2 regions of the Cellulosimicrobium sp. BMG9.23 genome follow, and region 1 is predicted to be linked to the other one. Evidence: riboswitches for the same ligand, from Rfam matches in the RefSeq annotation. Region 1 holds a riboswitch; the other holds the start of a gene.

Region 1 (4,743 bases):
CGTCCGCGCGCTGCCGGGCGAGCGGCGGGGGCGTGTCGCCCACCGGCACGTCGCCGAACCCCGGGTTGTGCGCCGATCCAGGCGCTGATCGACGCACAACCCGGGGTTCGGCAGCCTCTCCGGGCACCGCCCGCCTGTCGTCGAGCGCCCGCGAGGCGTCGTCGAGGAGCGGGGCCGAGGCGTCGTCGAGGGCGCCCGAGGCGTCGTCGAGAGCGCTGAGCCGCGCGACGGCGTCGTCCACGTAGCGCCGCTGGTGCGCGAGGTACCGGCGGGCGATCTGCTCGCGCTCGGGGTGGTCGGCGAGCCACCCGCCGCCCGCGCGCACGAGCTTGTCGACCTCGTCGGTCGACACCCAGTAGTGCTTCGCGTCGTCGAGCACCGGGAGGAGGACGTAGAGCTGGGTCAGCGCGTCGGCGATCCGCACCGTCCCGCTCAGACGGAGGTCGACGACGTCCGCGTCCCCCCACGCGGGAACCGTCGGGTCGAGCGGCTCGGCCGTCGCCTCGACCACCCAGCCGAGCGGCTCGAAGAAGCGGCGCGCGAGACCGGCGCCGCCGCGGCACGGGAGCGACGGGACGTGGATCTCGAGCGGGATCGCGGTCGCTGCGAGGTCCGGGCGCGCGTCGCACCGGCCCGACGCCGCTGTGGAGAAGACCTTGCCGAGCGCGACGGCGACCAGGGACGACGCCGCGTACGGCCGGTCGTTGACGTACTGCGCGAGGGCGAACCCGCCTCCCGAGCCTCCGAAGCGCTTGTCCCGCACGATCCCCACCGGGTCGACCTCGAGCAGCAGCGCCGCCGTGCAGCGCTCGGGCGTCGCCTCGGGGTAGAAGACGTGCGCGCGACCCACCGCGAGATCGAACGACTGCGCTCGACCGGGGTGCTTGTGCAGCAGGAAGCCGAGGTCGGTCGCGTCGTCGAGGCCGAGGTCGTGCGCCGCCGTCGCGGTGAGGGTCACGAGCATGGCCGCCATGCTGTCACCCCGTCGGCCGACCGGGCACCAGGATTCGCCGCAGGATCGGCGGGCACGGGGAACCGGCGGCGGCGCGCACTACCGGTCGAGCACCGAGAGCCGAGCGAGATTCAGCCGCGCGAACCGTCGACGCGGGACGTCCTACAGGTCTACCGTCGGGGGACGGGCGGCGCCGCTCACGGCACGCCCGGCCACCGTGGACGGGACCGTCGTGACGACCGAGGAACGGACGAGCGCGCAGCCGCGCGACCCTGGCGAGGGACCGCACGACGCGGCGCCCGTCGACGCCTTCGCGGAGCGCCTGTTCACCGCGACGCTCGGCGCGATCGACGTGCTCGCGGTGCACGTCGGGGACCGGCTCGGCTGGTACCGCGCGCTCGCCACGACCGGGCCGTTGACCTCGACCGCCCTCGCCGAGGCGACCGGCACGGACGAGCGCTACGCGCGCGAGTGGCTCGAGCAGCAGGCGGCGACCGGCATCCTCGTCGCCGAGGACCCCGGCGCAGCACCGGCGCTCGTCGCGGACCCGCAGGACGTCGCCCGCGAGCGCCGCTACGCCCTGCCCGCCGCGCACGCCGAGGTCCTCACGGACACGACGTCGCTCGCGTACTCCGCGCCGCTCGCGCGGTTCGTCGGGGCGATCGGGCCGCAGCTCCCCCACCTGCTCGACGCCTACCGGACCGGCGGCGGGGTGTCGTGGGACCAGCTCGGCGACGATGCGCGCGAGGCGCAGGCCGACGTGAACCGGCCGTGGTTCGAGCGCGAGCTGGGGCCCGCGCTCACGCGCCTGCCCGAGGTCGACGACGTGCTGTCACGGCCGGGTGCACGCGTCGTCGACGTCGGGTGCGGGTTCGGCTGGTCGACGCTCGCGATCGCGCGCGCGTACCCGGGCGCCGTCGTGCACGGGATCGACGTGGACCGGCCGTCGGTCGAGGCAGCACGGACGGCCGCGGACGCGGCCGGGCTGGCGGACCGCGTCACGTTCCATCTCGCCGACGCCGCCGAGCTCACGCTCGCGGAACCGTTCGACGCCGCCTTCGCCTTCGAGTGCGTGCACGACCTGCCCCGCCCCGTCGCGGTGCTCGACGCGGTGCGCCGCGCCGTGCGGCCCGACGGCGTCGTGGTCATCATGGACGAGGCCGTCGCCGACGAGTTCACCGCCCCGGCCGACGACGTCGACCGGATCATGTACGGCTACAGCCTCTTCGTGTGCCTGCCCGACGGTTTGTCGACGCAGCCGTCGGTGGCCACGGGGACCGTCATGCGGCCCGCGACGCTGCGCCGCTACGCGCTCGAGGCGGGGTACTCGGGCGTCCAGGTGCTGCCCGTCGACGACTTCTCGTTCTTCCGGTTCTACCGGCTCCTGCTCTGACCGCCCCGGCGGGGGTGCGGAGCGGTACCGGTGTACCGTCCCGACCATGACCGACGTCCGCAGCCGAACTCACGCCCAGGCCGTCGACGCAGCGATCGAGCTCTTCACCCGCAAGGGCTACGAGCAGACCACCGTCGAGGAGATCGCCGACGCCGCCCAGGTCAGCCGCGCCACCTTCTTCCGCCGCTTCCGCTCCAAGGAGGACGTGGTCTTCGCGGACCACGAGCTCCTCCTCGACGAGGTGGTCGTCATGCTCGCGGCCACCCGGCCGGAGCCCGACGCCGCGGGGAACGTCGTCCCGGACCCGTCCGTCGACCCGTACCTCGAGGTGTGCCGCGCGGCGCGCCTCGTGTTCGACCACCACGTCGGCCAACGCGAGACGTCGCTCGCGCGCCACCGCCTGCTCCAGCAGGTGCCCGCGCTCCGGGACCGCGAGCTCGTGACGACGCACCGCTACGAGCGCGCGTTCACCGCCTACCTGCGCGACGCCCTGCCGCCCGACGCGCGGCGCTCCACCGCGTCCATCGCGTTCGCCGCGTCCGTGGTCGCCGTGCACAACGCGCTCCTGCGCCGCTGGTTGCGCGATCCCGCGCAGGACCTGCGCCCGCAGCTCGAGGAGGCCTTCGCCGAGCTGCGCCGAGCCGCGACCGGGCGCTTCGGCGCCGACGGCCCCGCCGGCGCCCCGGCCCGCGGCACCGGCCGGACCGACGGCCGCCGCGTCGTCGTGACGGTCGTCGACACGGGCGCGAACGTCGCCGACGTCGCGGACGACGTCGCCCGCGCCGTGCGCGACGCCCTGGGCTGAGCCGGGTCAGACGCGCAGCACGTCGCCCGTCGTGCGCACGCTTCGGCAGTCCGCGTCCCCGTTCGGCAGGTCGAGCTGCCGAAGCGCGCTCCGAGCGCCGAACCGCGCACGCGGTGCCGAACGGTCGCGCCGAGCCGCGGGAATGTGCGGGTAGCATCCACCGTTGCAGAACGCAGTACGCACGAACGTGCTCCGGGGTCGGTGCAATTCCGAGCCGGCGGTGACAGTCCGCGACCCGCGCCCTACGCGCGGTTGACCTGGTGGAACTCCAGGACCGACGGTGAAAGTCCGGATGGGAGGAAGCACGTGCGGCGCGGCCGTGCCCGACGAGGGACCGGTCGTGCCGTCCTCACGCCACCCGGAGCCGACGTGCCCGGGAACGACGAGGACGAGCGATGGACCTGATGGCGCTGTTCGACGCGCAGCTCACGATCGGCGACCAGCACCTGTTGTGGCGCGAGATCGTCGGCAACGGGTTCGGCCTGGCATCGGCGCTGGGCGGCATGCGGCGCAAGGTGTGGGCGTGGCCGGTCGGCATCGTCGGCAACCTGCTGCTGCTCACGGTGTTCCTCGGCGCGGTGTTCGCGACGCCCAACCCCGTCAACCTGCTCGGGCAGGCCGGCCGTCAGGTCATGTTCGTCATCGTGTCCGTCTACGGGTGGGTGCAGTGGCGCCGCACGCAGCAGCGGCTGGGTGATGCGGACGCCGACAGCCACGGCGTGAGCGTCGTCCCGCAGTGGGCGACGGCGCGCCAGCGGATCGCTCTCGTGGTCGCCCTCCTCGTCGGCACGGCGGTGCTCACGCCCGTGTTCCGCGCGCTCGGCTCGTTCGAGCCGGTGTGGGCCGACGCGTGGATCTTCATGGGCTCGCTCCTCGCCACCTACGGCATGGCGAAGGGCTGGGTCGAGTTCTGGCTGATCTGGGTCGCGGTCGACATCGTCGGCGTGCCGCTCCTGGTCTCCGCCGGGTACTACGCGTCCGCGTTCATGTACGTGTTCTACGGCGCGTTCACGCTCGTCGGGTTCTTCGTGTGGTGGCGCATCAACCGTCGCGCGACGGCCGACGCGCTGGCCGCAGGCGCGCGCGCCTGAACGGAGGGACGCGGCCCCGGGTGGACCGGTTCTCCTGCGAGGAGAACGCCGTTCCCTGCAGGCCGACCGCCCCCTAGCCTCGGTGCCATGCGGCCCGACCTCCAGCCTCTTGCCCCGACGCTCTTCCGGCTGCGGATCGACGGCGGCCCGGCACACCTGCTCAACAGCTACGTCGTGCTCGACGACGACGGCGTGACGCTCGTCGACACGGGATGGGTCGACAGCTCGCCTGCTGTCGAGGCGGCGCTGCACGCGCTCGGGCACCGGCGCACTGACGTCCGGCGCGTCGTGCTGACCCACTTCCACGAGGACCATGCCGGTGCGGCCGCCGAGATCGCGTCCTGGGGCGACGTGCAGGTGATCGCCGGGGCGCCCGAGGCGGACGTCGTGCGCGGGACGGTCGCCGGACCGCTCCCCCGGCTCACGACGGCGGAGCGGGCCATCCACCCGGAGTCGACGGAGCCGCCCGCCGGGCCGCCGTGCCGGGTGGACCTGGAGGTGT
Region 2 (4,743 bases), on a different contig from region 1:
ACGCGGCAGGGCGGGGGAGGAGTCCACGGGGGGAGCCTAGGGCGCGGCCGGTCGTGGGCGGCACCCCTAGGCTGGTGCCCATGGCAGCCCTCATCGCCCCGAGCATCCTGTCCGCCGACTTCGCGAACCTCGAGCGGGACCTCCGCGCGATCGAGACGGCGGACTACGCCCACGTCGACGTCATGGACAACCACTTCGTGCCGAACCTCACGCTGGGCCTGCCGGTGTTCGAGCGCCTGGCGCAGGTGTCACCCGTGCCGATCGACGCGCACCTCATGATCGACGACCCGGACCGCTGGGCGCCCGCGTACGCCGAGGCCGGTGCCGCGTCCGTGACGTTCCACGCCGAGGCGGCGACGGCGCCCGTGCGGCTCGCGCGCGAGCTGCGTCGCCTGGGTGCCCGGGCGGGCGTCGCGCTGCGCCCCGCGACGCCGGTGGAGCCGTTCCTCGACCTGCTGTCCGAGGTCGACATGATCCTCGTCATGACCGTCGAGCCGGGCTTCGGCGGGCAGTCGTTCATCGACGGCACGCTGCCCAAGATCCGGCGCGCTCGGCAGGCCGTGAGCGAGGCGGGCCTGGACGTGTGGATCCAGGTCGACGGGGGAGTGTCCCGCGACACGATCGAGCGGGCGGCCGACGCCGGTGCGAACGTCTTCGTGGCGGGTTCCGCCGTCTACGGGGCCGAGAGCATCCCGGGGGAGATCCAGACCCTGCGGGGCCTGGCCGAGTCCGCGCACGCCCACTGACGCGCCCGGGGAGGGCTCGGCCGGAGAGCGCCGCACGACTGCCGGTCATCCTCGTTCGATAAAATAGTGTGCCAAGCGCACATCACACCCCATCGCCAGACACACCGGCCCACCACAGAGCACAGACCGGCGGCGGGCAGAGCTCACGCGTCGGCACTGGACCGTCGAGCCCGTGCCTCAGGGGCCCGCGTCGGCCTCCGCGTTCACGTTCGTCCGGTCACCGGACCGTGGGGGAGGCGGTGCGGCGGTGTGGCATCCTGGACGGCAGCAGTACGCACGAACGTGCTCCGGGGTCGGTGCAATTCCGAGCCGGCGGTGACAGTCCGCGACCCGCGCCCTACGCGCGGTTGACCTGGTGGAACTCCAGGACCGACGGTGAAAGTCCGGATGGGAGGAAGCACGTGCGGCGCGGTCGACCCCTCGCGGGTGCCGGCCACGTGGGTGCCGGGCGGTGGTCCGGGCTCTCGTGACCGACCACCCCCGTGAGCCGACCCGCCGTGGTGAGCGACGTCGTCGGCCCTTGACGGGGACCGCCGATCCCGCCCGCCCTCGCCCCGGAGTACCCGTGCCCGGCAAGGACGAGGTCGAGGACCGATGGGGTCGCAGCACCTGACCATCGACGGCGCGATGTCGCGCGCGCTCGAGCTCGCGAGGCGGGGACCGGCGTACGGCCCCAACCCGCGCGTCGGCTGCGTCCTGCTCGCTCCGCCCTCGGGCGCGGACCGCGGGCCCGACGACGCGGCCCCCGACGCCGACGACGCCCGGGCGCGGCTCGTGCTCGCCGAGGGGTACCACCGGGGCGCCGGCACGCCGCACGCGGAGGCCGCAGCGCTGGCGGACGCCCGGGAGCGCGGGATCGACGTCCGTGGTGCGACGGCGGTCGTGACCCTCGAGCCGTGCGCCCACACCGGACGTACCCCGCCCTGCGCGGACGCGCTTCTCGCCGCCGGCGTGGCCGAGGTGGTGCACGCCGTCGACGACCCGAACCCGGCCGCGGCGGGCGGTGCCGCGCGCCTGCGCGCCGCCGGTGTCCGCGTCGTGCGGGGCGTACGGGCGGCCGAGGGGACGGCCCTGCTGCACGTGTGGCTCACCGCGGCCGCACGAGGCACCCCGTACGTCACGCTGAAGACCGCGACGTCGCTCGACGGGTTCGTCGCGGCACAGGACGGCACGAGCCGGTGGATCACCGGCCCGGAGGCGCGCGCGCACGCCCACCGCGTCCGGGCGACGGTCGACGCGATCGCTGTCGGGTCCGGCACCGTCCGGGCCGACGACCCGGCGCTCACCGCGCGCGCGATAGGCCCTGACGGCATCGAGCGGCTTGCCGACCACCAGCCGCTGCGCGTCGTCGTCGCGCGCTCCGAGGTCCCGCAGCGGGCACGGCTGCGCGGCGAGGGCGGGGCCCTCGTGCACGTGCGCACGCACGACGTGGTCGAGGTCCTCGCGGAGCTCACCGCGCGCGACGTGCGGCACGTGCTCGTCGAGGGCGGACCGACGCTCGCGACGGCGTTCCTCGCGGCGGACGCCGTCGACGAGCTGCACGCCTACGTCGCCCCGGTGCTCCTGGGGTCGGGGAGGCGCGTCGTGGGCGACCTGGGCGTGACGACGATCGGGGCCGCGCGGCGGTTCCGCACGGTAGAGGTACGGCGCGTCGGCGACGACGCGCTGACGGTGTCGAGACGGATCGGCTGAGAGGCAGGAGAGATCGCATGTTCACGGGGATCGTCGAGGAGATCGGCTCGGTGCGCGAGATCGCGTTCCCGGGCGGTGCGGGCACGGACGCGGTGCTGACGGTCGAGGGGCGGCTCGCGACGTCGGACGCGGCGCTGGGCGACTCGATCGCCGTCGACGGCGTGTGTCTCACCGTCTCGGCGCTCGGGGGAGACGGGACGTTCGGCGCCGACGTCATGCCGGAGTCGTTGCGCCGCACGACGCTCGGTGACCTGCGTCCGGGATCGCGCGTCAACCTCGAGCGGGCGGTGCGCGTGGACGCCCGGCTGGGCGGTCACGTGGTGCAGGGGCACGTCGACGGCGTCGCGACGCTCGCGAGGCGCGACCCGGGCGACCGCTGGGACGACCTGGTCTTCTCCGCGCCGGCGGAGCTGCTGCGCTACGTGGCGGAGAAGGGCTCGATCGCGGTGAGCGGCGTCTCGCTCACCGTCACCCGCGTCGACGGCACGACGTTCGGCGTGTCCCTCATTCCCACGACGCTCGAGGCGACGGTCCTCGGGGCGCTGGTCCCCGGGGACCGCGTGAACCTCGAGGTCGACGTCCTCGCGAAGTACGTGGAGCGGCTGCTCGCCACGGGAGCGTCGTCGTGAGCGGCGACGTCGTGAAGGGCGACCTCGAGGCCGCGAGCGCCGCGGCGGCGTCCGCGGTCGGTGTGCGCCTGGGCACGGTCGAGGAGGCGCTGGAGGCGATCCGGGCGGGGCGTCCGGTGCTGGTGGCGGACTCACCGGACCGGGAGAACGAGGCGGACGTGGTGTTCGCGGCACGGGACGTGTCGGCGGAGTGGGTGGCGTGGACGATCCGGCACTCGTCGGGGTACCTGTGCGCGCCGATGCCGGCGGCGCGGGCGGACGCGCTGGAGCTGCCGTTGATGGTGCCGCGGAGCGAGGACCCGCGGCGGACGGCGTACACGGTGACGGTGGACGCGGCGTCGGGCGTGACGACGGGCATCTCGGCGCAGGACCGGGCCCGGACGTTGCGGGTGCTGGCGGATCCGGGGTCGGGTGCGGGCGACCTGATCCGGCCGGGTCACGTGCTGCCGTTGCGGGCCGTGCCGGGCGGGGTGCTGCACCGTGCGGGGCACACGGAGGCTGCGGTGGACCTGGTGCGGCTGGCGGGCGCGGGCGAGGTGGGGGGCATCGCGGAGCTGGTGCACGACGACGGGTCGATGATGCGTCTGGAGGACGCGGCGGCGCTGGCGGAGCGGGACGGTCTGGTGCTGCTGACGATCGCGGACCTCGTGGCGTGGCGGCGGGTGCACGATCCGGCGCCGGCGGCGCCGGAAGAGGTCGACCGCGGGCTCTCGGTGCGACGGGTGCACCGGACGGCGGAGGCGGCACTGCCGACGGAGCACGGCATGTTCCGGGTGCGGGGGTACCGGGACCTGCGGACGGGGGCGGAGCACGTGGCGCTGGTCCCGGCGGGGCAGGTGACGGGGGAGCCGGTCGTGACGCGACCGTCTGCGAGCGCCGGTGGCGAGGCACCGGCGCCGGTGGTGCGGGTGCACTCGGAGTGCCTGACGGGGGACGCGTTCGGGTCGTCGCGGTGCGACTGTGGTCCGCAGCTGCGGGTGGCGATGGGGCGGGTCGCGGCGGAGGGTGGTGCGGTGGTGTACCTGCGGGGGCACGAGGGTCGGGGGATCGGGCTGCTGGCGAAGCTGGGGGCGTACGAGCTGCAGGACGCGGGTCTGGACACGGTGCAGGCGAACCTGGAGCTCGGGTGGCCGGCGGACCGTCGGGAGTACGGGGCGGCGGCGGCGATCCTGGCGGACCTGGGGCTGTCGCGGGTGACGTTGTTGACGAACAACCCGGCGAAGGTGACGGGTCTGGTCGCGCACGGGATCGAGGTGGCGGCGACGGAGCGGATCGAGGTGGGTCACGGGGAGCACAACCGGGCGTACCTGGTGACGAAGAAGGTGGCGATGGGTCACCTGCTGGAGACGATCGAGGCCCCGGGTGGTCCCGGGGTCGTGGTGCTGGACGAGTCGGGCGAGACGGAGGAGGAGCGATGAGTGGTGCGGGTGCGCCGTCGATCGAGGTGGACGGGTCGGGGCTGCGGGTGACGGTGGTCGCGGCGAGCTGGCACACGGAGGTGATGGACGGCCTGGTGGCGGGTGCGCGGCGTGCGCTGGCGGCAGCGCACGTGTCGCACGTGTCGGTGGTGCGGGTGCCGGGGTCGTTCGAGCTGCCGGTGGCGGCGGCGCGGGCGGTGGAGCATGGCGCGGACGCGGTGGTGGCGCTGGGTGTGGTCATCCGTGGGGGGACGCCGC

What was found. Region 1 has a riboswitch for FMN ahead of pnuC (nicotinamide riboside transporter PnuC). Riboswitches for the same ligand answer to the same signal wherever they lie in the genome.
Region 2: it holds a riboswitch for FMN, as region 1 does, so the genes downstream of both, ribD (bifunctional diaminohydroxyphosphoribosylaminopyrimidine deaminase/5-amino-6-(5-phosphoribosylamino)uracil reductase RibD) here and pnuC (nicotinamide riboside transporter PnuC) in region 1, are expected to answer to the same signal.

The regions. Positions count from the first base shown of each region.
Region 1 covers NZ_JBZGBZ010000005.1:177,808-182,550, forward strand. Annotated here, with positions in the region: gene AC4H2G_RS09545 (3' terminal RNA ribose 2'-O-methyltransferase Hen1) at 1-964, opposite strand, end outside; gene AC4H2G_RS09550 (class I SAM-dependent methyltransferase) at 1,185-2,345, shown strand; gene AC4H2G_RS09555 (TetR/AcrR family transcriptional regulator) at 2,392-3,150, shown strand; FMN riboswitch at 3,334-3,460, shown strand; gene pnuC (nicotinamide riboside transporter PnuC) at 3,546-4,241, shown strand; gene AC4H2G_RS09565 (MBL fold metallo-hydrolase) at 4,329-4,743, shown strand, end outside.
Region 2 covers NZ_JBZGBZ010000008.1:132,755-137,497, reverse strand. Annotated here, with positions in the region: gene AC4H2G_RS15315 (GNAT family N-acetyltransferase) at 1-27, opposite strand, end outside; gene rpe (ribulose-phosphate 3-epimerase) at 81-746, shown strand; FMN riboswitch at 1,025-1,151, shown strand; gene ribD (bifunctional diaminohydroxyphosphoribosylaminopyrimidine deaminase/5-amino-6-(5-phosphoribosylamino)uracil reductase RibD) at 1,341-2,438, shown strand; gene AC4H2G_RS15300 (riboflavin synthase) at 2,456-3,067, shown strand; gene ribB (3,4-dihydroxy-2-butanone-4-phosphate synthase) at 3,130-4,485, shown strand; gene ribH (6,7-dimethyl-8-ribityllumazine synthase) at 4,482-4,743, shown strand, end outside.